DNA from 4 places in the Streptomyces sp. SAI-170 genome. Region 4 is predicted to be linked to each of the others. Evidence: riboswitches for the same ligand, from Rfam matches in the RefSeq annotation. Region 4 holds a riboswitch; each other region holds the start of a gene.
The links. Region 4 has a riboswitch for cyclic di-AMP ahead of RKD23_RS22390 (transglycosylase family protein). Riboswitches for the same ligand answer to the same signal wherever they lie in the genome.
Positions count from the first base shown of each region.

Region 1: it holds a riboswitch for cyclic di-AMP, as region 4 does, so the genes downstream of both, RKD23_RS06990 (peptidoglycan DD-metalloendopeptidase family protein) here and RKD23_RS22390 (transglycosylase family protein) in region 4, are expected to answer to the same signal.
Region 2: it holds a riboswitch for cyclic di-AMP, as region 4 does, so the genes downstream of both, RKD23_RS14825 (NlpC/P60 family protein) here and RKD23_RS22390 (transglycosylase family protein) in region 4, are expected to answer to the same signal.
Region 3: it holds a riboswitch for cyclic di-AMP, as region 4 does, so the genes downstream of both, RKD23_RS15730 (transglycosylase SLT domain-containing protein) here and RKD23_RS22390 (transglycosylase family protein) in region 4, are expected to answer to the same signal.

Region 1 covers NZ_JBMGQD010000001.1:1,518,832-1,524,240, forward strand. Annotated here, with positions in the region: gene RKD23_RS06980 (SGNH/GDSL hydrolase family protein) at 1-579, opposite strand, end outside; gene RKD23_RS06985 (DUF6250 domain-containing protein) at 725-1,441, opposite strand; gene RKD23_RS06990 (peptidoglycan DD-metalloendopeptidase family protein) at 1,769-2,716, opposite strand; cyclic di-AMP (ydaO/yuaA leader) riboswitch at 2,720-2,880, opposite strand; gene RKD23_RS06995 (tyrosine-protein phosphatase) at 3,320-4,114, shown strand; gene RKD23_RS07000 (DUF6126 family protein) at 4,136-4,255, opposite strand; gene RKD23_RS07005 (helix-turn-helix domain-containing protein) at 4,252-4,893, opposite strand; gene RKD23_RS07010 (aspartate aminotransferase family protein) at 4,980-5,409, opposite strand, start outside.
Region 2 covers NZ_JBMGQD010000001.1:3,360,851-3,366,259, reverse strand. Annotated here, with positions in the region: gene RKD23_RS14830 (hypothetical protein) at 1-382, opposite strand, end outside; gene RKD23_RS14825 (NlpC/P60 family protein) at 512-1,720, opposite strand; cyclic di-AMP (ydaO/yuaA leader) riboswitch at 1,729-1,892, opposite strand; gene pcrA (DNA helicase PcrA) at 2,123-4,609, shown strand; gene RKD23_RS14815 (peptidoglycan DD-metalloendopeptidase family protein) at 4,670-5,409, opposite strand, start outside.
Region 3 covers NZ_JBMGQD010000001.1:3,543,727-3,549,135, forward strand. Annotated here, with positions in the region: gene RKD23_RS15725 (CocE/NonD family hydrolase) at 155-2,116, shown strand; cyclic di-AMP (ydaO/yuaA leader) riboswitch at 2,385-2,567, shown strand; gene RKD23_RS15730 (transglycosylase SLT domain-containing protein) at 2,571-3,041, shown strand; gene RKD23_RS15735 (HAD family hydrolase) at 3,057-3,881, opposite strand; gene fahA (fumarylacetoacetase) at 4,204-5,409, shown strand, end outside.
Region 4 covers NZ_JBMGQD010000001.1:4,996,369-5,001,777, forward strand. Annotated here, with positions in the region: gene RKD23_RS22375 (nucleoside triphosphate pyrophosphohydrolase) at 1-82, shown strand, start outside; gene RKD23_RS22380 (cytochrome P450 family protein) at 302-1,552, shown strand; gene RKD23_RS22385 (transglycosylase family protein) at 1,712-2,770, shown strand; cyclic di-AMP (ydaO/yuaA leader) riboswitch at 2,955-3,133, shown strand; gene RKD23_RS22390 (transglycosylase family protein) at 3,137-3,832, shown strand; gene eno (phosphopyruvate hydratase) at 4,136-5,409, shown strand, end outside.

The DNA.
Region 1 (5,409 bases), 3.5 Mb from region 4:
GTCGAGGCCGAGGGCCTGGCCGGCGCGCAGGGCGACGCGGGTGTGGCCCTCGGGCGAGAGGTGGAGCCGGTCGTGGTCCCAGGCGCGGCGGTCCTGGACGGACTTGAGGGACCACAGGTCGAGCACTGGGCAGCCGTAGCGGTCGGCGACGGCCCGCACATGGCCGTTGTACGTCGCGATCTTGCCGCGCAGATGCTTCAGGAGGGGCACGCCACGGGTGTCGAAGCCGGTCGTCACCAGCACCGTGCCGGCCACCTCGGTGAGCGCGGCGACCGCCCGCTCGAATCGCTCGGCGACATCGTCGGGGTCGGTGCCGGGCCGGATGATGTCGTTGCCGCCGGCGCAGAAGCTGACCAGGTCCGGGGCGAGTTCCACGGCCCGCGGCACCTGGTCCGCCACGATCTGGTCGAGCAGCTTCCCGCGCACGGCGAGGTTGGTGTACTCGAAGTCGCCCTCGGGCCGTCGGTCCGCGAGCAGCACCGCGAACCGGTCGGCCCAGCCGACGAACGCCCCGTCGGGGCCGGGGTCGCCGACGCCCTCGGTGAAGCTGTCCCCCACCGCCACGTACGACCCGATCACTGATCTGCTGTCACTCTTCGAATCGTCTGCCACATCGGCCCATGATTCCCCCTCGAATGTGACCTACGCGACCGTAGGAAGGGGTTGACGGGCGGTGAGATAAGCCACGCCTAAAGTCTCGGCAAGTCCGGGAATAACCTCCCGTTCAGCCCTGTTGGGGGTGCGGTCGCCAGATCCGGAACTCACTGATCCGGAAGTGGCTCCAGACCGTACGGAAGGCGAAGTGTCCGCCGGTGTACGGCTCGGGGTCGGTGTAGTCGAACACGAGCCGGCCGTTGTTCCACCACTGCACGCGCGATCCGGCCGACACGATCCGCACATGGTGGGGCTGGTTCGGCACGAGCAGCGGCTCGGTGTAGTCGTACACGAGCGGCCGGACCCCCGCCTCCCCGACGTAACGGCGCAGCCTGGTGGTGGTGTTGCCGTTGGCGCCGTAGCCGGCGTAGTACGTCCTGAGGTGGTCGTACTCGGCGAGGGCGCCGCCGCGCGGGGTGGCGAACAGGTCGTGCGGGGAGCGGGCGTCGACCGCGTTCCAGAAGTTGTTGAGGTCGGAGACACGGTCGTTGACGCCGCCCTCGGACACCGGCACGGCCGTGTACTCCAGTACGTACGGGCCTTCGAGCCGCTGCCGGAACCAGACCGTGGCCCCAGCCGGTACGTCCACCTCCAGCACCCCGCCGGACGCGGTGACCGTGCCGCCGTCCTGCAGTTCGGTCGCCCACCGGCCGAGGCCGTGCCGGAAGTCGTCGTGGGCGAGCAGACGCCCGTGGCGGGGGCTCGCGCTCGCGGGACCGGCCGGGGCGAGCGCCGCGAGGGCCGCTCCGGCGGCCAGGGCTCCGAACGTTCTGCGCGTGGTCGTCACGGAAGAGGCTCCTTCGGCAAGGGTGAGCGGGGGCTGCCCCGGAGTGTCGACCGGTGGTTGCGGTGAACTCCGGGCGCGCGTCGGTGAGTTCGACCACGGCCGCCGTGACGGCGTGGGCGTGCACCGCTGAACGCGCCAGAACGTCAGAAGAAAGCGCTTGCCGTCCTGTCGGGGACCACTCTGGCCGCAACCCGCCCCCGCTGTCGACACCCCGGCGGACTCCGCCACACCACCGCAACACGGCGACCACGAACCCCCGGGTCCGGACGCACCGAAGGCCGGACCCGGGGATCGGGGTCCGGCCTTCGGCGGTGTGGGCCGCGGGCGTCAGCCGATGGCGACGCCGTGCGAGCGGAGGTAGGCGACCGGGTCCACGTCGGAGCCGTAGTCCGGGGTGGTGCGGATCTCGAAGTGCAGGTGCGGGCCGGTCACATTGCCGGTCGCGCCGGAGAGGCCGACCTGCTGCCCGGCGGTCACCGTCTGGCCGGCCGAGACGGAGAGCGCGGACAGGTGGGCGTACTGGGCGTAGTAGCCGTCGGCGAGCTTGACGACGACCTGGTTGCCGTACGCGCCGCCCCAGCCCGCGGAGACGACGGTGCCCGCGCCGACGGCCTTGAGCGAGGTGCCGGTCGGGACGACGAAGTCGGCGCCGGTGTGGTAGCCGCTGGACCACATGCTGCCCGCCACGCGGTAGCCGGTGCCGACGGTGGCTCCGCTCACGGGGGCGGTGTAGCCGTTCGCCGCGGTGGTGTCCGCCTGGGTGGCGGCCGGCTCGGAGGCCTTCGAGGAGTCAGCGGTCTCGGAGGACTGCGTGGCCGGCTTCGGCGCCTCGGACTTCTGCGGCGCGGAGGACTTCTTCGCGTCGGAGTCGGAGGACTGCGTGGCCGCGGCCTTCTTGCCGAGCGACAGCTTCAGGCCCGGGTGGATCAGCGACGGGTCGCTGCCGACGACCTCACGGTTGTCCTGGTACAGCTTCTGCCAGCCACCGCTGACGTGCTGCTCCTGGGCGATCTTCGAGAGATAGTCGCCGACCTTCACGGAATACGTGCGCGGCGTCGCGGCCTTCTTCTCGGCGGCCTTGGTGGTGACGGCGGTCTTCTGGACCGCCGCGGCCGAGCTGACGGCCTTCTCGGGGACGGACTGTCCGGTCGCGGCATTCGCACCGGTGGCCGCGAGAAGCGGCAGGGCGAGTGCGGCGCCACCGGTACCGGCGACGGCGATGGAACGGGTCAGGCGCTGGGCCTTGGGACGGCGGTGCTTACCCTTCGCGGGCATGGGCGTTTTCCTCTCCGGCGCCTGCGAGGTGAGCTGTCGGGTGCGGACTGGAGATGTCCGGCCGCGACGGGCGCGGCTTAACCCCGAGCCTGTTTCCGGAGACCGGAACAGGCGGATGTACCTGTGGGTCCCCCGCTCCTGCCGTACACGGGTGGGTTTGCGCGGGCTCCGGTCGGCGGCAGGATTAGGCGTCCGTCCGGATCGGTGGCGAACGTAAGCGACCAAGACGCAAAGGGACAAGCAAGAGGTTCCACCCGAAGGCCTTCTTCTTGATCCCTTTCGGGAATTCCCGGTCACCCTCCGTGCAATTCAGCCGTTCCGTATTCGTCAAATGCCCTTGAAAAACGCATTGATTACGTGAGCATGACGGGCGACGCACGGTCACGGCTATGACGCTGCTCACGTGACGCTGCTCCACGTTCCTTTATTCCAGAGCGAGTTGGAAGGAAGGCGCTAATTCGGACAGAAAGCCCAGATGTGACGCAGACGGAGAAGCAGCACATACATATCCCAGGGAAGCCGTGTCGTAGAGTCAGTCGTATGGTCATGGACGTGTCCGTCGGTCGAGCCGCACCGGCGGGACCCGACCGGAGGGAGCCCCACGTGACGCAGCAGGTCCCGTCGACCGAGCCGGAGCTGGCCGGAGTCCGTAATTTCCGTGACGTGGGCGGACTGCCGACCGTCGACGGACGCCGGGTGCGCCAGGGCGTGCTCTTCCGCAGCGGCCACCTCGCGCACGCGACCGCCGAGGACGCGGCCTTTCTCGCCACCCTGGGCCTGCACACGATCTTCGACTTCCGCAACGCGGCGGACCAGAAGCTGGAGGGCCCGGACGTCGAGCTGCCGGGCGTGCGCAACGTCAACCTTCCGCTGAGCGACCCGGCCGACGGCGCCGAGTTCTGGAAGATGGTCCGCGACGGCGACCTGGACCAGCTGCGCTCGATCCTCGCCGACGGCAAGGCGGCGAACCGGATGATCACCTCGTACCGGATCATGGTCAAGGAGCGCACCGCCGAGCACTCCCAGGTGCTGCACGCCCTCGCCGAGGACAGCGTCCCCGCCCTGATGCACTGCGCGGCGGGCAAGGACCGCGCCGGCCTGTCGATCGCCGTGACCCTGCTGGCCCTGGGCGTCGAGCGCGACGCGATCCTCACCGACTACCTGGAGTCGAACGCCAAGCACCGCCGCTACAAGGTGCGCCGGGGCGGCGGCGCCTCCGCCTACTCGCCGGAGGTCATGGAGCTGCTCAGCCCGCTGTTCGACGCCCGCGCGGAGTATCTGACGGCGGCGATGGAGACCATCGAGGAGACTTGGGGCGGGGTCGACGCCTATCTGGAGCAGGGCCTCGGTGTGACGCCCGAGACCCGCGAGCTGCTGCGGGACCGGCTGCTCGACTGAGCCGGCCTGAGCGGCGGGGGCCTACTTGGCTCCGACCTCGAACAGCAGATAGAGGAACCCGGCGAAGACGTGCCCGGCCGCGATGTAGATCAGCAGCCGGATCCACAGGGTGCGCGGAAACTTCTCCTCGATGTCGCTCATGGCGTGTCTCCCGTCATGGGGCCCAGGCACAGCGCGGCCGTGGGGCTCTGCAGCAGGGTGTGGACGAAGAGAAGGTCGACGCCGCCCTCGTCCTCGGCGGCGATGCGGTGCGGGGTCAGCGAGTCGAAGTGCGCGCTGTCCCCGGGACCGAGGCGGTGCGCGCTGTCGCCGAGGCGCAGCCGCAGCCGCCCCGTCAGGACGTGCAGCCACTCCTCGCCGGGGTGCACGCGCACGATGTCGCCCTGGGAGCCGTACGGCACGTGCACCCGCAGGGCCTGCATGCCGCGGCCGGGCGCGCCGGCCTGCCAGTAGGTCCAGCCGCCCGCCCGGGTCGGCTCCATGTCGGCGGCCCGTACGACGGCGTCCCGGTCGGCGACGCGCTCGCCCAGCAGCTCGGAGACGGTCGTACCGTAGATGCGGGCGAGCGCGAGCAGCATCGGCAGCGAGGCCTGGCGCCGGCCGGTCTCCAGCCGGGACAGATGCGCGGGCGAGAGCCCGGCGGACCGCGCGGCCGCCTCCAGCGTGAGGGAGGCCCGGCGGCGCAGGGCCCGCAGCTGGGGCGCGACGGCGGGCAGGTCACCCACCGGCGTCTCGGCGGCCGGCTCGTCCGCTGAGGGCTCGGTCTCGTGAGAGCTCATGCTCTCCATTCAGCCGCAGGCTTGCCTCTCGGGCAAATTTGTTGCCTCAGAGGCAAAAGACCTCACGGTAGCCTCAACGTCGAGCCTCAGCGGTTGCCCACCGCCTGCTTCACCAGCGTCCTGCCGAAGTCCCACATCAGCCCGCCCCCGCTGTGCGCGTCGTCCATGACCTCGGTGAAGGCGTCGACGAACCGGTCGACCTCCTTCTCCCCGACGATCAGCGGCGGGATCAGCTTGATCACCTCCAGGTGGTCCCCGGAGACCTGGGTGAGGATGCGGTGCCGCTGGAGCAGCGGGACGACGACCATCTGCGCGAACAGGCCCTTGCGGGCGGCCTGGAGCATGGCCCAGCGGCTGCGCAGCTTCAGCGACCTGGGCCGGCCGAACTCGATGCCGATCATCAGCCCCCGGCCGCGTACGTCGGCCAACAGCTCGTACCGGTCGACCAGCTCGGCGAGCCGGGACCTCAGCAGCTCGCCCGTGGCCCGCGCGTTCGCGACGATCTGCTCGTTCTCC
Region 2 (5,409 bases), 1.6 Mb from region 4:
TACGCGGCTTCCAGTGCTTGATGACGTCCACCAGCAGCACCGGCCACAACAGCGTGGCCAGCGCCAGCAGCGCCCCGGCCAGGGCCTGCCAGCCCAGAGCGGACACGCGCGTGCCGAGGACGGTGGTCGCGGCGACGGCCGTCAGCGCCGCCGGCGTCCCGGCCTCGGCCAGCCACCTCGACCGCTCCCGCAGCAGTCGTACGACGAAATCCGCGGCCAGTCCCAGCCACGCGGCGCCGGCCAGGGCGAGCAGAATCCGGGACAGCACCTCGTGCCCGGCCAGGTGCAGCCCGACCGAGACGACGCCGGTCGCCATCACGGCGGCCCCGGCGGCGGGCGGGCGTTGCGCCCACCAGGCGCGCAGGGAAGAGGTACCGGGCATGCGGCCGATGCTAGGGAGCGGGTACGGGGTCCGCGCGTTCGCATGGGCCATCCAGTGGCGCGCCCTCGAGGCGGCGGCCCGGCACCGGGCTCGCCGCCCCAAGACCGACAGCTCGCTGAGCGGCGAAGGTCAGGCCGGCCGCACCACGCTGTGGATCGAGGACTCCCCGTCGTAGTAGATCGACTCCTCGCGGACGTACGCGCCCGGCTTCGGGGCGTGGATCATCATGCCGTTGCCGATGTAGATGCCGACATGGGTGACGTCGGCGTAGAAGAAGACGAGGTCACCGGGCTGGGCGTCCGACAACGGCACCGTCGTGCCGGAGTTGACCTGGTCGTACGTGACGCGCGGGATGTCCACGCCCGCGGCCTTCCAGGCGGCCTGGGTGAGACCGGAGCAGTCGTAGGAGTCGGGGCCGGTCGCGCCCCAGACGTACGGCTTGCCGATCTGGGCGCGGGAGAAGGCGAGCGCCTTCTCGGCCTTGGCGGCGTAGGTGGAGTCGGTGGTCGGGGAGGTCGGGGTCGTCGAGGGGTCAGAGGTGCCGGTGCCGCCGGTCGAGGTGGACGAGTCGCCGCTCGCGGCCTCCTCCTGCGCCGCAGCCTCGGCAGCCTTGCGCTGCCGCTCCTCCTCCGCGGCCTGCTGCGCGGCGAGCTCGGCGGCCTTGCGGGCGGCCTCCTCGCGCTTGCGTTCCTCGATCGCCGCGAGCCGTGCCTTCTCCTCGGCGGTCAGCTGGGACAGCAGCACGCGCGCGGTGGAGAGCTTCTTCTGGACGGTGGCCTTGGCCGTCCTCAGCTCGGTCTGCGAGTCGGTGAGCGTCGACAGGCTCTCGGTGGCCTCGCGGCGCTTCTCCATGGTCGCGGACTGCTGGGTGATGTAGTCGTCGACCGCGTCCTTCTGGCGGCCGGTGAGCCGGTCCATCAGCTGGGTCTGGTCGAAGTAGTCCTGCGGGGTGTCCGCGAGCAGGAGGGTCGCCGTGTCGGGCGCGGACGCGCCGGTGCGGTACTGGGCCGCGGCGAAGGAGCCGAGCTGCTCGCGCGCCTCGTTCAGCTGCTCGGTGCGCTTCGCCACGTCGTCGAGGAGGGAGTCCACGCGCTTGCGCTGCTTGGCGGTCCGCTCCTTGGCGGCGTTGTACTTCTCGGTCGCCGTCTCCGCCTGCCGGTAGAGATCGTCGACCTTCTTCTCGACCTCTTCCAGGCTCGCCCGGTCGTCGTCCGAGGGGCTGGCGTTGGCCGTCTGGGACAGCAGGGCCACGGAGGTGAGGGCCGCGGTGGCCAGGGCGGGGGTCCGTATGCCTGCGACGCGCGTCCCGGTGGTGCGCGGCTTGCGGTGCGACGCCAAGGGTGGCGACTCCTTCCATCTGCCGCCTACCGGGTTAGCTGTCGGGTTCGGGCGTGTTCGGAAGGTGTGCCCTACGGCGCTCCCCGCGAGGGAGTGGGCCGATTCACCCCAGGTTCGGTGGGTCCCCGGCTCCGGTGGCGTGCGGGCGCACCGGACTCGGCGGAGGCCGCGCGGCCCGGCGACGTTCGCCGGTGGGGGTCGTACGGCCTGCCCGGCACCGTAGCCAACTCGTGTGGCCCCTGTGAAGGTTGACGGGTGATATGCCCGATACATTTTCGTGACCTTGGCGTGAGCGGGACAGAAGTGCCGCAGGCCGTGCCCACAGGGTCACGCAGGGTGGTGTCGGCGGAGTTCTCGAGACGGCGACCGGTTGTCAGTGGCGACCCCTAGACTCGGAGAGCGATGAGCAGCCTCTTTGACGACAGCTTCCTGGCGGACCTCCAGAGCCCTCGCGGGCACGAGGAGGAGCACCCGCCGCCGCCCGAGGACGATCACGCTCCGGAGCAGCTTCCGGACGATCTGTTCGGCGGGAAGTTCGACGTGCCCCCGGACCGGGACGCCTACTACCGCGACGGCGCCCCGCGCCCGGCCCTGGACGCGGCAGCGCTGCTGGAGGGGCTGAACGAGAACCAGCGCGCCGCCGTCGTCCACTCCGGCACGCCCCTGCTCATCGTGGCCGGCGCCGGCTCCGGCAAGACCCGTGTGCTCACCCACCGCATCGCCCACCTGCTCGCCGAGCGGAACGTGCACCCGGGCCAGATCCTCGCGATCACCTTCACCAACAAGGCCGCGGGCGAGATGAAGGAGCGCGTCGAGCAGCTCGTCGGCCCCCGGGCCAACGCGATGTGGGTCATGACCTTCCACAGCGCGTGCGTGCGCATCCTGCGCCGCGAGTCCAAGAAGCTCGGCTTCACCTCCTCCTTCTCGATCTACGACGCCGCCGACTCCAAGCGCCTGATGGCCCTGGTCTGCCGCGACCTGGACCTCGACCCCAAGCGCTTCCCGCCCAAGTCCTTCAGTGCCAAGATCAGCAACCTCAAGAACGAGCTGATCGACGAGGAGGACTTCGCCGCCCAGGCCTCCGACGGCTTCGAGAAGACCCTCGCCCAGGCCTACGCCCTCTACCAGTCCCGGCTGCGCGAGGCGAACGCCCTCGACTTCGACGACCTGATCATGACGACGGTCAACCTGCTGCGCGCCTTCCCGGACGTCGCCGAGCACTACCGCCGCCGTTTCCGGCACGTCCTGGTCGACGAGTACCAGGACACCAACCACGCCCAGTACGCCCTGGTGCGCGAGCTGGTGGGGACCACCGAGCACCCCGTCGATGTACCGCCCAGCGAGTACGACGTGCCGCCCGCCGAGCTGTGCGTCGTCGGTGACGCGGACCAGTCGATCTACGCCTTCCGCGGCGCGACCATCCGCAACATCCTCCAGTTCGAGGAGGACTACCCGGACGCGACGACGATCCTGCTGGAGCAGAACTACCGCTCCACGCAGACGATCCTCTCCGCGGCCAACGCCGTCATCGAGCGCAACGAGTCCCGCCGCCCCAAGAACCTGTGGACCAACGCGGGCTCCGGCGCGCGCATCACCGGCTATGTCGCCGACACCGAGCACGACGAGGCGCAGTTCGTCGCCGACGAGATAGACCGCCTCACGGACGCGGGCGAAGCGAAGGCCGGCGACGTCGCCGTCTTCTACCGCACCAACGCCCAGTCCCGCGTCTTCGAAGAGGTCTTCATCCGCGTCGGCCTGCCCTACAAGGTCGTCGGCGGCGTCCGCTTCTACGAGCGCAAGGAGGTCCGGGACGTCCTGGCCTACCTCCGGGTGCTGGCCAACCCCGAGGACTCCGTCCCGCTGCGGCGCATCCTCAACGTCCCCAAGCGCGGCATCGGCGAGCGCGCCGAGGCGATGATCGACGCCCTCTCCCAGCGGGAGAAGATCAGCTTCCCGCAGGCGCTCAAGCGGGTCGACGAGGCGTACGGCATGGCCGCGCGGTCCACGAACGCCGTCAAGCGGTTCAACACGCTGATGGAGGAACTCCGTACGATCGTCGAGTCCGGCGCGGGACCGGCCACCATCCTGGAGGCCGTCCTCGAACGCACCGGCTACCTCGCCGAGCTCCAGGCCTCCACCGACCCGCAGGACGAGACCCGCATCGAGAACCTCCAGGAACTCGCCGCCGTGGCCCTGGAGTTCGAGCAGGAGTCGGAGGAAGGGGCCGCCGGAGGGCTGGCCGCCTTCCTGGAGCGGGTCGCACTCGTCGCCGACTCCGACCAGATCCCCGACGAGGACGAGGAAGGCTCCGGCGTCATCACCCTGATGACCCTGCACACCGCCAAGGGCCTGGAGTTCCCCGTCGTCTTCCTCACCGGCATGGAGGACGGCGTCTTCCCGCACATGCGCGCCCTCGGCCAGACCAAGGAGCTGGAGGAGGAGCGCCGCCTGGCCTACGTCGGCATCACGCGCGCGCGTGAGCGGCTGTACCTCACCCGCGCGGCACTGCGCAGCGCCTGGGGGCAGCCGTCGTACAACCCGCCCTCCCGCTTCCTGGAGGAGATCCCGACGCAGCACGTGGACTGGAAGCGAACCGGCGCCACCGCGCCGATGTCCTCCGGCCCCGCCTCCGGGATCGCCGCCTCGCTGTCCTCCTCCCGCTCGCGCTCCTCGGCGTCGGGCGCCTCCGGCTTCGCCACGCGCCGTACGGCGGCGGAGAAGCCGGTCGTCTCCCTCGCCGTCGGCGACCGCGTCACCCACGACCAGTTCGGCCTCGGCACGGTCATGGCCGTGAAGGGCACCGGCGCCAACGCCGAGGCGACGGTCGACTTCGGCGAGGCCAAGCCCAAGCGGCTGCTGCTGCGGTACGCGCCGGTGGAGAAGCTGTAGACAGGCGAAAGCCCCGCCGACCTGTTCGGCGGGGCCTCACAACGCTGAAGGCTACGACGGCTACGACGGCTCCAGGCCGTGGCTGCGCAGCCAGGGCAGCGGGTCGATCGACGAACCGCCGCCCGGACGCACCTCGAAGTGCAGGTGCGGGCCGGTGGAGTTGCCGGAGTTGCCGGAGTAGGCGATCTGGTCGCCCGCCTTGACGGTCGCACCGGAGGGGACCGTGTAGCTGGAGAGGTGGCAGTACCACGTCTCCGTACCGTCCATCGCCGTCACGATCATCATGTTGCCGTACGCGCTGTTCCACTGCGTCCGTACGGTGCCGTCGGTCGCGGCCATCACCGGAGTGCCGTACGAGACCGGGAAGTCGATGCCGGTGTGCAGGGACATCCAGTTGACGCCGGACTGGCCGTAGTAGGCGCTGAGTCCGTGCTGGGCGACCGGCAGCGCGAACTTGGGGCGCATCCGCTCCTTGCGGGCCGCCTCCTCCGCCGCCCGCTTCCGCTCCAGCTCCTGCTGCGCCTTGAGGTCGATGCGCTCCTGCGTCCGGCTGGCGCGGTCGGCGAAGTCGTCGGCCTCGGCGGTGAGGTTCTCCAGCTGGGTGTTGAACTTGTTGTTGGCGGCGGATGGTTTCACCGGAGCCGCGTCCGGGGCGGCCTGCGCGGTGGTGTCCTTGTCGTCGCCGGTCAGGGTGCCCACCGAGGCCGCGGCGATCCCGGCGACCCCCATCACACACGCCGAGGGCACGGCCACCGTCAGCAGCGCGGAGCGCTTGGCGGGCGTACGGCGACGGGAGCGGG
Region 3 (5,409 bases), 1.5 Mb from region 4:
GCGTATCCGGTCACGTTTCGATCACTGCCGCCACCCACCCCGCAGGCCGGGCGGTATTGCGGCACGGCCGGTATGTTGCTGATCAATCGATAAGAACGGACATTTATCGACTTAACGGAACGTTGAGCCCAGGTACCCCCCGAGGGATCACGCCATGCGCATCCGTACGTCCTTTCCCCACGACACGGCCCACGAGGACCTGCGTGTCCCGCTCGCGGACGGGACGCTCCTGCACGCGCGCGTATGGCGGCCCCTGACGGACGAGCCCGTCCCGGTGATCCTCGAGTACGCGCCGGACCGGCTGACCGACTCGACCGCGGTCCGCGACGCCCAGCGCCACCCCTGGTACGCCGGGCACGGCTATGCCTCCGTCCGGGTCGACGCCCGCGGGTACGGCAACAGCGAGGGGCTGCCCGCGGACGGCTGCTCGGCCCTGGAGACGGCCGACGGGGTGGATGTGGTGCTCTGGCTGGCGGGCCGGCCCTGGTGCGACGGCAGGGTCGGCATGTTCGGCATCGGCCGCGGCGGCCTCAGCTCCCTCCGTGTCGCGGCTCTCGCGCCCGAGCCGCTCAGGGCGGTCGTCGCGGTCTGCTGCGCGGACGACCATCCCGACAACGAACCGCACTCCGCCTCGGGTTCCGTCCGGGCGGAAGAGGTGCAGACCCGCTCCGCCGCGGCCCTCGCCCGCGTCTGCCTCCCGCCTGATCCGTCGTACGCCGGTCAGGACTGGCGCGATCTGTGGCTGAAGCGCCTGGAGGCCGTCTCGCCGGTGGTGCACGCGTGGCTGGACCCGCAGCCCGGGGACGCTCCCTGGCCGCAGGGCGGCGGCAGTGTCGACCCCGACGCGATCCGCGCGGCCGTGCTCGCGGTGAGCGGCTGGCACGACCCGTACCGCGACACCGTGCTCCACCTGCTGGAGCGCCTGCCCGCCGACCGGGTCCGCGGCCTGCTCGGCCCCTGGCCCCACCGCTACCCCGACCGCGACCGGCCGCCCGGCCCGGCGATCGGCTTCCTCCAGGAGACGCTGCGCTGGTGGGACCACTGGCTCAAGGGCGCGGACACCGGCGTCCTGCGCGAGCCCCTGCTGCGCTCCTACGTCACCGACGCGCACCGCCCGGCCACGGCGCAGCCGGCGCTGCCCGGCCGCTGGACCGGCGAGCCCGCCTGGCCGTCGCCGCTGGTGACGCCGGTGACGTACGCCCTCCAGGGCGCCCCCGTCGTCGTACGGTCGCCGATGCACACCGGTGTGGACGCCGGCCGCTTCCGCCCGCTCGGCCATGACGCCGATCTGCCGCCCGACCAGCGCGAGGAGGACGCACGGTCGGCGTGCTTCGAGTTCGAGGTGGGCGAGGAGACCTGGGTGCTGGGGCGGCCCCGGGTGCGGCTGCGGCTGAGCTGCGCGACGCCGCGCGGGCAGGTGGCCGCCCGGCTGTGCGACGTGGCCCCGGACGGGTCCTCGACGCTGGTCACACGCGGGATGCTCGACCTCGTGGCCGAGGGGACGTCGCAGACGGCGGACTTCTCCCTTAGCGCCGCCGGGTACGCCTTTCCGGCCGGGCATCGCATCCGGCTCGCCGTCTCCTCGGCGTACTGGCCGTGGATGTGGCCCGAGCCGGAGTCGGCGGCCGGTTTCACGCTTGACCCGGCGGGCAGCACGCTGGAGCTGCCGGTGCGCTCTCGCCGGGCGGGCGCGGAGGTCGCCTTCGAGGAGCCCGAGCAGGCCGAGCCGCTGGGGGTGAGCCTGCCGGCCACCCTGGACGAGCCGCGGCCGGAGCGGCTGGTGGTGCGCGAGGTCGCCGAGGACGTGTGGCGCCTGGAGGCCCTTCCGGTTCGGGGCGGCACGCGCGTGTACCCGGACGGCCTCGAGCTCACCGAGGAGGCGCTGGAGACGTACACGATCCGCTCCGACGACCCGCTGTCGGCCCGCGCCCGCTCGGAGTGGTCGATCGGGCTGCACCGGCCCGAGCTGCCCTGGGCCACCACCGTCCGCACCCGCTCGGAGATCGGCTGCGACGCGGAGCACTTCGTCACCTCCGACGAGGTGGTGTGCACGGAGGGCGGCGAGGTCGTCTTCCACCGCACCTGGGAGCGGCGGATTCCACGGACCGCCGATTGAGGGCGAGTTGGGGCTGATGCCCTAATTGCCGCTCTTGTGACTGACGGTGAGATGGCTCACTGCGGGGCCGGGCGCGCGGCGAACGGCCCTCGCGGCATGCACGGGGCCCCGCCGCCTGGTTGAGCGGATGTCGCCATAAAGGATCAAGTGCCACAAACGGACTGATCTTGCCCGACCGGTGCTTTGTGTGAATCCGGTACTTGTTTCGCCCATGTGCTCTCGCATACGTTCCCGGCCTGCCGGGCGGACGCCGAATCCTGCCGCCGCCCATTGGCATCCACCGACCACGCAGCGGCAGGAGCGGGGGACCTAGGTAAGTCGCCGTACCGGACGTCGTACCAGCCACGACACCCGGCACGGCTTGGGGTCAAGCCATGCCTCTTCGGGCCTGGCCGGGCACCTTTCCGCCCGAACCCGACAGCTCACCTCGCAGGCGCCGGAGAGGACGTTCCCCATGCCTGCGCACACGCATGCAAACCGCCGCCCCCGTCTCGCCCGTGCCCTCACCGCCGCCGGTGTGGCCGCCGCCGCGCTCGCCCTGCCGCTCGTCGGCGCGACCGGCGCCTCGGCCGCCCCCACGACCACCACGTCGGCGACCATCTACCCGAACACCCTCGACGGCTGGATCCGCCAGTCGCTCGACGTCATGGCCCAGAACGGCATCCCGGGCAGCTACGACGGCATCTACCGCAACATCATGCGCGAGTCGTCGGGCAACCCGCTCGCCATCAACAACTGGGACTCCAACGCGCTCGCGGGCACCCCGTCCAAGGGCCTGCTCCAGGTCATCGACCCCACCTTCGCGGCGTACCACGTGCCCGGCACCGCCTTCGACCCGTACGACCCGGTCGCGAACATCACCGCCGCCTGCAACTACGCGGCGGCCCGCTACGGCTCGATCGACAACGTCTTCGGCGCGTACTGATCACCTCTCGGCCCCTCAGCCGTAGAGCCGTTCGAGGACGACGGCGATGCCGTCGTCCTCGTTCGAGCAGGTGATCTCGTCGGCCACCGCCTTCAGTTCCGGGTGCGCGTTGGCCATGGCCACGCCGTGCGCGGCCCAGTCGAACATCGGGATGTCATTGGGCATGTCACCGAAGGCGAGGGTGTCCGCGGGCGTCAGACCGAGCCGGCGGGCCGCCAGCGCCAGGCCCGTCGCCTTGGTGACGCCGCACGGCTGCAGCTCCACCGTCCCGGGCCCCGACATGGTGACCGTCGCCAGCGAACCCACCACCGCCCGCGCCACCGCCGCCAACTCGTCGTCGTTCAGGTCGGGATGGCGCAGCAGCACCTTGCTGATCGGCTCGCACCACAGGTCGTCGCGGCGGCGCACCCGCACTGCGGGCAGGGTCGGGTGCGGCATCGTGTAGCCGGGCTCGATGAGGGTGAGCCCGTCGACGCCGTCCTGGTCCACGGCCGCGTACACCTGCCCCACCTCGGCCTCGATCTTGCCGAGCGCGGTCTCGGCGAGCTCCCGGTCCAGGGTGACGGACCACAGCAGCCGGTCGGCGCCGACGTCGTAGAGCTGCGCGCCCTGCCCGCACACCGCGAGCCCCGTACAGCCCAGGTCTTCGAGGAGGGGGCGCACCCGGGGCGCGGGCCTGCCGGTCACCACCAGATGTCGGGCGCCGGCGTGCGCCACCAGCGTCAGAGCGGCCCGCGACCGATCGGAGAAGGTGTCGTCGCCGCGAAGCAGCGTGCCGTCCAGATCGGTGGCGATGAGTGAGTACGTGGTGCGCTCGGCATATGCGGTGGGTGCGGCCATGATCAGAGAATACGGACATCGCGCGCCCCCACCCCGGCGCGAACCGACCCTCGCAAGGCGCCTCCTCCCAGCCCACGCGCCCCTTCAACTCCCTTTCGCGCTCCGGTAATTCACCCCCAGGTGTCGCTTCCCGGGCCGACGGCCTGCCTGCCCGGCGCCTTCCTCTCCCCGTCCCGGCGGCGGGACCTCGCCGAGCCCTGGGGCACTGCCCAAGACGGCCGCCTCGGCCGTAACGTGTGGCCCAGCCACCCACCTGTGCCCCGCACCGGTGGGCGGCCGCACGGCACCGCACACGGCACGCACGAGAGCGAGGCACAACCGCATGCCCCCCTTCGATGTCCCCGAGGGCGACCCCTTCGGCCCGCACAACCTTCCGTACGGTGTGTTCTCCACCGGAGGCCCGGACGAGCGGACCGTCGGCGTCCGGCTCGGTGACCACGTCCTCGACGCGGGCGCGGCGGCCCGGGCCCTCGGCTCCCCCTACGCCACCCTGCTCGCCCAGCCCTCCCTGGACCGGCTGCTGGCCGCGGGCCGCACTGCCTGGTCGGACGTCCGGCGCGCGCTGACGGCGTGGGTGACGGTGCCCTCGTACCGCGAGACCATCGAGCCGCTCATGCACCCGCTCGACTCGGTGACCCTGCACCTGCCGTTCACGGTCGCGGACTACGTCGACTTCTACGCCTCCGAGAACCACGCCCGTAACGTCGGCCAGATGTTCCGGCCCGACGCCGAGGACTCCCTCACCCCGAACTGGAAGCACCTGCCGATCGGCTATCACGGCCGCTCCGGCACGGTCGTGGTCTCCGGCACCGACGTGATCCGCCCCGCCGGCCAGCGCAAGGCCCCCACCGACCCGGCCCCGGTGTTCGGCCCGTCCGTCCGCCTCGACATCGAGGCCGAGGTCGGCTTCCTCGTCGGCACGCCGTCGCCCATGGGCAGCCCGGTGCCACTCGCCGGCTTCCGCGACCACGTCTTCGGCCTGTGCCTCCTGAACGACTGGTCCGCGCGCGATCTCCAGGCCTGGGAGTACGTCCCCCTGGGCCCCTTCCTCGGCAAGTCCTTCGCCACCTCCGTGTCGGCGTGGATCACCCCGCTGGAGGCGCTGGAGGAGGCCCGCGTCGCCCCGCCGGAGCGCACCCACCCGCTGCTGCCCTACCTCGACGACTCCGACGAGGAGCCCCACGGCTACGACCTGCACCTCTCCGTCGCGATCAACGGCCATGTCGTCTCCGAACCTCCCTTCTCCACCATGTACTGGACAGCCGCCCAGCAACTCGCCCACATGACGGTCAACGGCGCCTCCCTGCGCACCGGCGACCTCTACGGCTCCGGCACCATCAGCGGCCCCACCGAGGCCCAGCGCGGCTCCCTCCTCGAACTGACCTGGAACGGCCGCGACCCCCTCGAACTCCCCGACGGCAAGCGCACGTTCCTGGAGGACGGCGACGTCGTCACCCTGACCGCCTGGGCCCCCGGGCCGGGCGGGACCCGAGTGGGCCTCGGCGAGGTCACGGGCCGGATCGCCCCG
Region 4 (5,409 bases):
CCTCAGAGCAGCGGCCCGCGCCTACCGGGACGCGATACGCGAGACGGAGACGGCCGGGGGAGACGCGGGTACCCAGCACTGACCCGAGGCGGGACCGGCCGGGGCCGGACACCGGGCTGCCCCGGCCCCGAGCCACAGCACACACCACACCCCCAGCCACCCCCCTCACCCTCCTCAAGCCCCCTCCCCAACCCGTTACCGTCAACCGGTGACCAACCACTCCCACTCCAGCCCCGACTCCACCCCCGACCCCGACTCCACCCCCACCCCTCACCCCCCTTCACACCCCGCACCCCCCGAGCTGTTCACCTGGGAGTTCGCCACAGACCCGTACCCCGCCTACGCCTGGCTCAGGGAGCACGCGCCGGTGCGGAAGACGCGGTTGCCGAGTGGGGTGGAGGCGTGGCTGGTCACGCGTTATGCCGATGCCAAGCAGGCGCTGGCGGACGCGCGGTTGTCGAAGAACCCGGAGCATCACGACGAGCCGGCGCACGCGAAGGGGAAGACGGGGATTCCCGGTGAGCGCAAGGCGGAGTTGATGACGCATCTGCTGAACATCGACCCGCCGGACCACACCAGGCTCCGGCGGCTGGTGAGCAAGGCGTTCACACCGCGCAGGGTGGCCGAGTTCGCGCCGCGGGTGCAGGAGTTGACCGACCACCTCATCGACCAGTTCGCGGCGAAGGGCTCGGCGGACCTCATCCATGAGTTCGCCTTCCCGCTGCCCATCTACGCCATCTGCGACATGCTGGGCGTCCCGCGCGAGGACCAGGACGACTTCCGGGACTGGGCGGGCATGATGATCCGGCACGGCGGCGGCCCGCGGGGCGGGGTCGCGCGGTCGGTCAAGAAGATGCGCGGCTATCTCGCCGAGCTCATCCACCGCAAGCGAGAGGCGCTGCCCGCGGAGCCCGCGCCGGGCGAGGACCTCATCTCGGGCCTCATCCGCGCCTCGGACCACGGTGAGCACCTCACCGAGAACGAGGCGGCGGCGATGGCGTTCATCCTGCTGTTCGCCGGGTTCGAGACGACCGTGAACCTCATCGGCAACGGCACGTTCGCCCTGCTCAACCACCCCGAGCAGCGTGAGCGTCTCCAGCGCTCGCTCGCCGCGAAGGAGACCGGCCTCCTCGCGACCGGGGTGGAGGAACTGCTGCGTTTCGACGGGCCGGTGGAGCTGGCGACCTGGCGGTTCGCCACCGGGCCGCTGACCATCGGCGGGCAGGACATCGCGGCCGGCGACCCCGTGCTGGTGGTGCTGGCCGCGGCGGACCGGGACCCGGCGCGGTTCGAGGACCCGGACACCCTCGACCTCGCCCGCCGCGACAACCAGCATCTGGGGTACGGGCACGGCATCCACTACTGCCTGGGCGCCCCGTTGGCCCGGCTGGAGGGGCAGACCGCGCTGGCCACACTGCTCACCCGGCTGCCGGACCTGCGACTGGCCGCGGATCCGGCCGAGTTGCGCTGGCGTGGCGGCCTCATCATGCGGGGCCTGCGCACGCTGCCGGTGGAGTTCACCCCCAGTGCCGGGCCCAGCACAGGAAGCTGACACAGACAAACGTGACACACCCTCAAGTCTGTGATCTTCACGTGATCTGTGCGGCATTAACTTGTGACAAGTGATCGTCTGTCGATACGTTCACCCATCAGCGCGGCGCCCCGCATCACACGCCGCGTCGATCACTGCTGTCGCACGAAAGGCTTCCGCATGCTCTCCGGGAACGGTCGTCACCGTCGCCCCCGCCAGGCTCCGGCTCTCCTCGTCGCGGCCGGAGTGACCGGCTCCGCCATCGCGATCCCGCTGCTCGGCGCCTCGGGCGCGAGCGCGGCGGACGGCACCACCTGGGACCGGGTCGCGGAGTGCGAGACGGGCGGTGCCTGGAGCGCGAACGACGGCTACGGCCACTTCGGCGGCCTGAGGCTGACCCAGACCGACTGGGAGACCTACGGCGGCCTGGACTACGCCCCGAGCCCCGAGCAGGCCAGCCGCCAGCAGCAGATAGCCGTCGCCGAGCGCGTCCTCGCGGACCAGGGCGTCACGGCATGGCCGACCTGCGGCCCGCTCTCGGGCCTCGGTGAGGACTCCGCGCCGGCCGACGTCGACACCGGGGTCTCCGACGACGCCTCCTCGGGCCTGGGCGGCCTGATCGACACCCCCCAGTCGTCCGACACGTCTGGTTCGTCCGACTCCTCCCGTCTGCTCCCCTCTCCGTCCGAGTCGGCCTCGTCGTCTGACGGCTCGTCGACCGAGGCCGATGGCGAGAGCGCCGACAGCGACGCGAGCGACCGGACCACCCAGGACGACCAGGACAATACGACCAAGACGGATCGTTCGCCCGATTCGGATGCCGACCCGAGCGAAGGCTCCGACGCCACTTCACAGGGGCCCGACAGTTCTGCCACGGGCGAGGCGCAGGACGACTCGGACAAGTCAGGCCAGAGTGGTACCTCTTCGGACGAGACCGCCACCGGCCGCCACCGCGGCGACAGCGCCGACGAGGGCGTCGAGGAGGGCGTGGCGGACGGTCGTACGGGCGACTCCACGGGGCGTCACGCCTCGCGCAGCGGTGCGGTCGTGCGGGACGCCGCCGACGGCGAGTACACCGTGCGGGCCGGCGACAGCCTGTGGGGCATCGCCGACTCCCTTGGCCTCCAGGGCGGATGGTCGGAGCTGTATGCCGAGAACCGGCAGACGGTCGGCACCGACCCGGACCTCATCCTGCCCGGTCAGACGCTCGCGGTAGGGGTCGAACCGGTCGAAAAGTAGCGGGAGTTCACGTCACGGTTCGCCGCTAAATGTCCGGTTTGGCGAAACTGTGGGATGAGTCTCAGAAGCCCTGATCGTCTTTGAAAATCCGCCGATCGCCTGTCTACGGTCATGACCGCTCGCCAACACGAGCCCCGGCCGCCACAAACGCCGAATCCTGCCAGTGGCAGCCCGGGAACAGTCGTCGCGTCAAGCGCCGTAGGCAGGAGCGGGGGACCCAAGGTAGGCGCCGGGTCCGGCAGTTGAGGAAACTCGACACCGGAACCGGCTTGGGGTGAAGCCGCAGCTCGTGAGAGCCGCGGCCGGGCAACTCAACCGGCCCGAACCCGACAGCTCACCTCGCAGGCGTCGGTGAGGGGATCCTCCATGCTGTTTTCCGGCAAGGGCAAGCACCGTCGTCCGTCCAAGGCCACTCGCGCCATCGCCATCGCCGGTGTGACCGGCGCCGCCGTCGCCGCCCCGCTGATGGCGGCCGGCAACGCCTCCGCCGCCACCGCCTCCGAGTGGGACGCCGTCGCCCAGTGCGAGTCCGGCGGCAACTGGTCCATCAACACCGGCAACGGCTACTACGGCGGTCTGCAGTTCTCCGCCTCCACCTGGGCCGCGTACGGCGGCACGCAGTACGCCGCCACGGCCGACCAGGCCAGCAAGTCCCAGCAGATCGAGATCGCCGAGAAGGTCCTCGCGGGCCAGGGCAAGGGCGCCTGGCCGGTCTGCGGCGTGGGCCTGTCCAGCACCCCGTACAACGGCGGCTCCGCGGACTCCGGCAGCACCGCCGCGCAGGAGAGCACCCCCGCCCCGGCCCCCGCCCGCGAGACCGAGCAGCAGAGCGCCTCCCGCTCGCAGGAGCGCCCGGCCGCCAAGAAGACCGTCACCACCCCGACCGGCAAGAAGGTCGAGAAGGGCGACGGCGAGTACAAGGTCGTCAAGGGCGACACCCTCAGCTCGATCGCCGAGAAGCACCACGTCAAGGGCGGCTGGCAGAAGCTGTTCCAGCTGAACAAGGACATCATCGACGACGCCGACTTCATCTACCCGGGCCAGCAGCTGCACCTCAAGTAGGCAGCGCTTCCCCCGCCGGCTCCCCGCCCCGGTGCGTGTTCCCCCGTACGCACCGGGGCGGGGTCATGCCCAGGGGTCATGCCCAGGGGTCGTGCCCGGGGCGGGCCCGTACGGCGATGAAGCGCGCGGCTGTGCACGGACGAGCTCACCGCCGCCCGTTTGTTCCGTTCGGAAACAATTTACGATCGGTTTCCGTCCACGGGGTGGGCGATCGGCTGGCCGATCCCCCGGAGGCGGTTAGGCTCGTCTCGCAGAGCCACCACGGTTCTGCTCAAAAGCGTCACATCCACGAAGGAGATGCTCGTGCCGTCCATCGACGTCGTCGTAGCCCGGGAAATCCTGGACTCCCGAGGCAACCCCACGGTCGAGGTCGAGGTCGGCCTCGACGACGGCAGCACGGGTCGTGCCGCCGTCCCGTCCGGCGCCTCCACGGGCGCCTTCGAGGCCATCGAGCTCCGCGACGGCGACTCGAACCGCTACCTCGGCAAGGGCGTCGAGAAGGCCGTCCTCGCGGTCATCGAGCAGATCGGCCCGGAGCTGGTCGGCTACGACGCCACCGAGCAGCGCCTGATCGACCAGGCCATGTTCGACCTGGACGCCACCGACAACAAGGGCTCGCTCGGCGCCAACGCCATCCTCGGCGTCTCCCTCGCCGTCGCCCACGCCGCCTCCGAGGCCAGCGACCTGCCGCTGTTCCGCTACCTGGGCGGCCCGAACGCGCACCTGCTGCCCGTTCCGATGATGAACATCCTGAACGGCGGCTCGCACGCCGACTCCAACGTGGACATCCAGGAGTTCATGATCGCCCCGATCGGCGCGGAGTCCTTCTCCGAGGCCCTGCGCTGGGGCGCCGAGGTCTACCACACGCTGAAGAAGGTCCTGAAGAACAAGGGCCTGGCCACCGGCCTCGGCGACGAGGGCGGCTTCGCCCCGAACCTGGGCTCCAACCGTGAGGCCCTCGACCTCATCCTCGAGGCCATCAAGGAGGCCGGCTACACCCCCGGCGAGCAGATCGCCCTCGCCCTCGACGTGGCCGCGTCCGAGTTCTACAAGGACGGCGTCTACACCTTCGAGGGCAAGGAGCGCTCCGCCGCCGAGATGACCGAGTACTACGCGGAGCTCGTCGACGCGTACCCGCTCGTGTCCATCGAGGACCCGCTGTTCGAGGACGACTGGGACGGCTGGAAGACCATCACCGAGCGTCTCGGTGACAAGGTCCAGCTCGTCGGCGACGACCTGTTCGTCACCAACCCCGAGCGCCTCGCCCGCGGCATCGAGGAGGGCGCCGCCAACGCCCTGCTGGTGAAGGTGAACCAGATCGGCTCGCTCACCGAGACCCTGGACGCCGTCGAGCTGGCCCAGCGCAACGGCTTCAAGTGCATGATGTCCCACCGCTCCGGCGAGACCGAGGACGTCACCATCGCCGACCTGGCCGTCGCCACCAACTGCGGCCAGATCAAGACCGGCGCCCCGGCCCGCTCCGAGCGCGTCGCCAAGTACAACCAGCTGCTGCGCATCGAGGAGATCCTCGACGACGCCGCGGTGTACGCCGGCCGCAGCGCCTTCCCGCGCTTCAA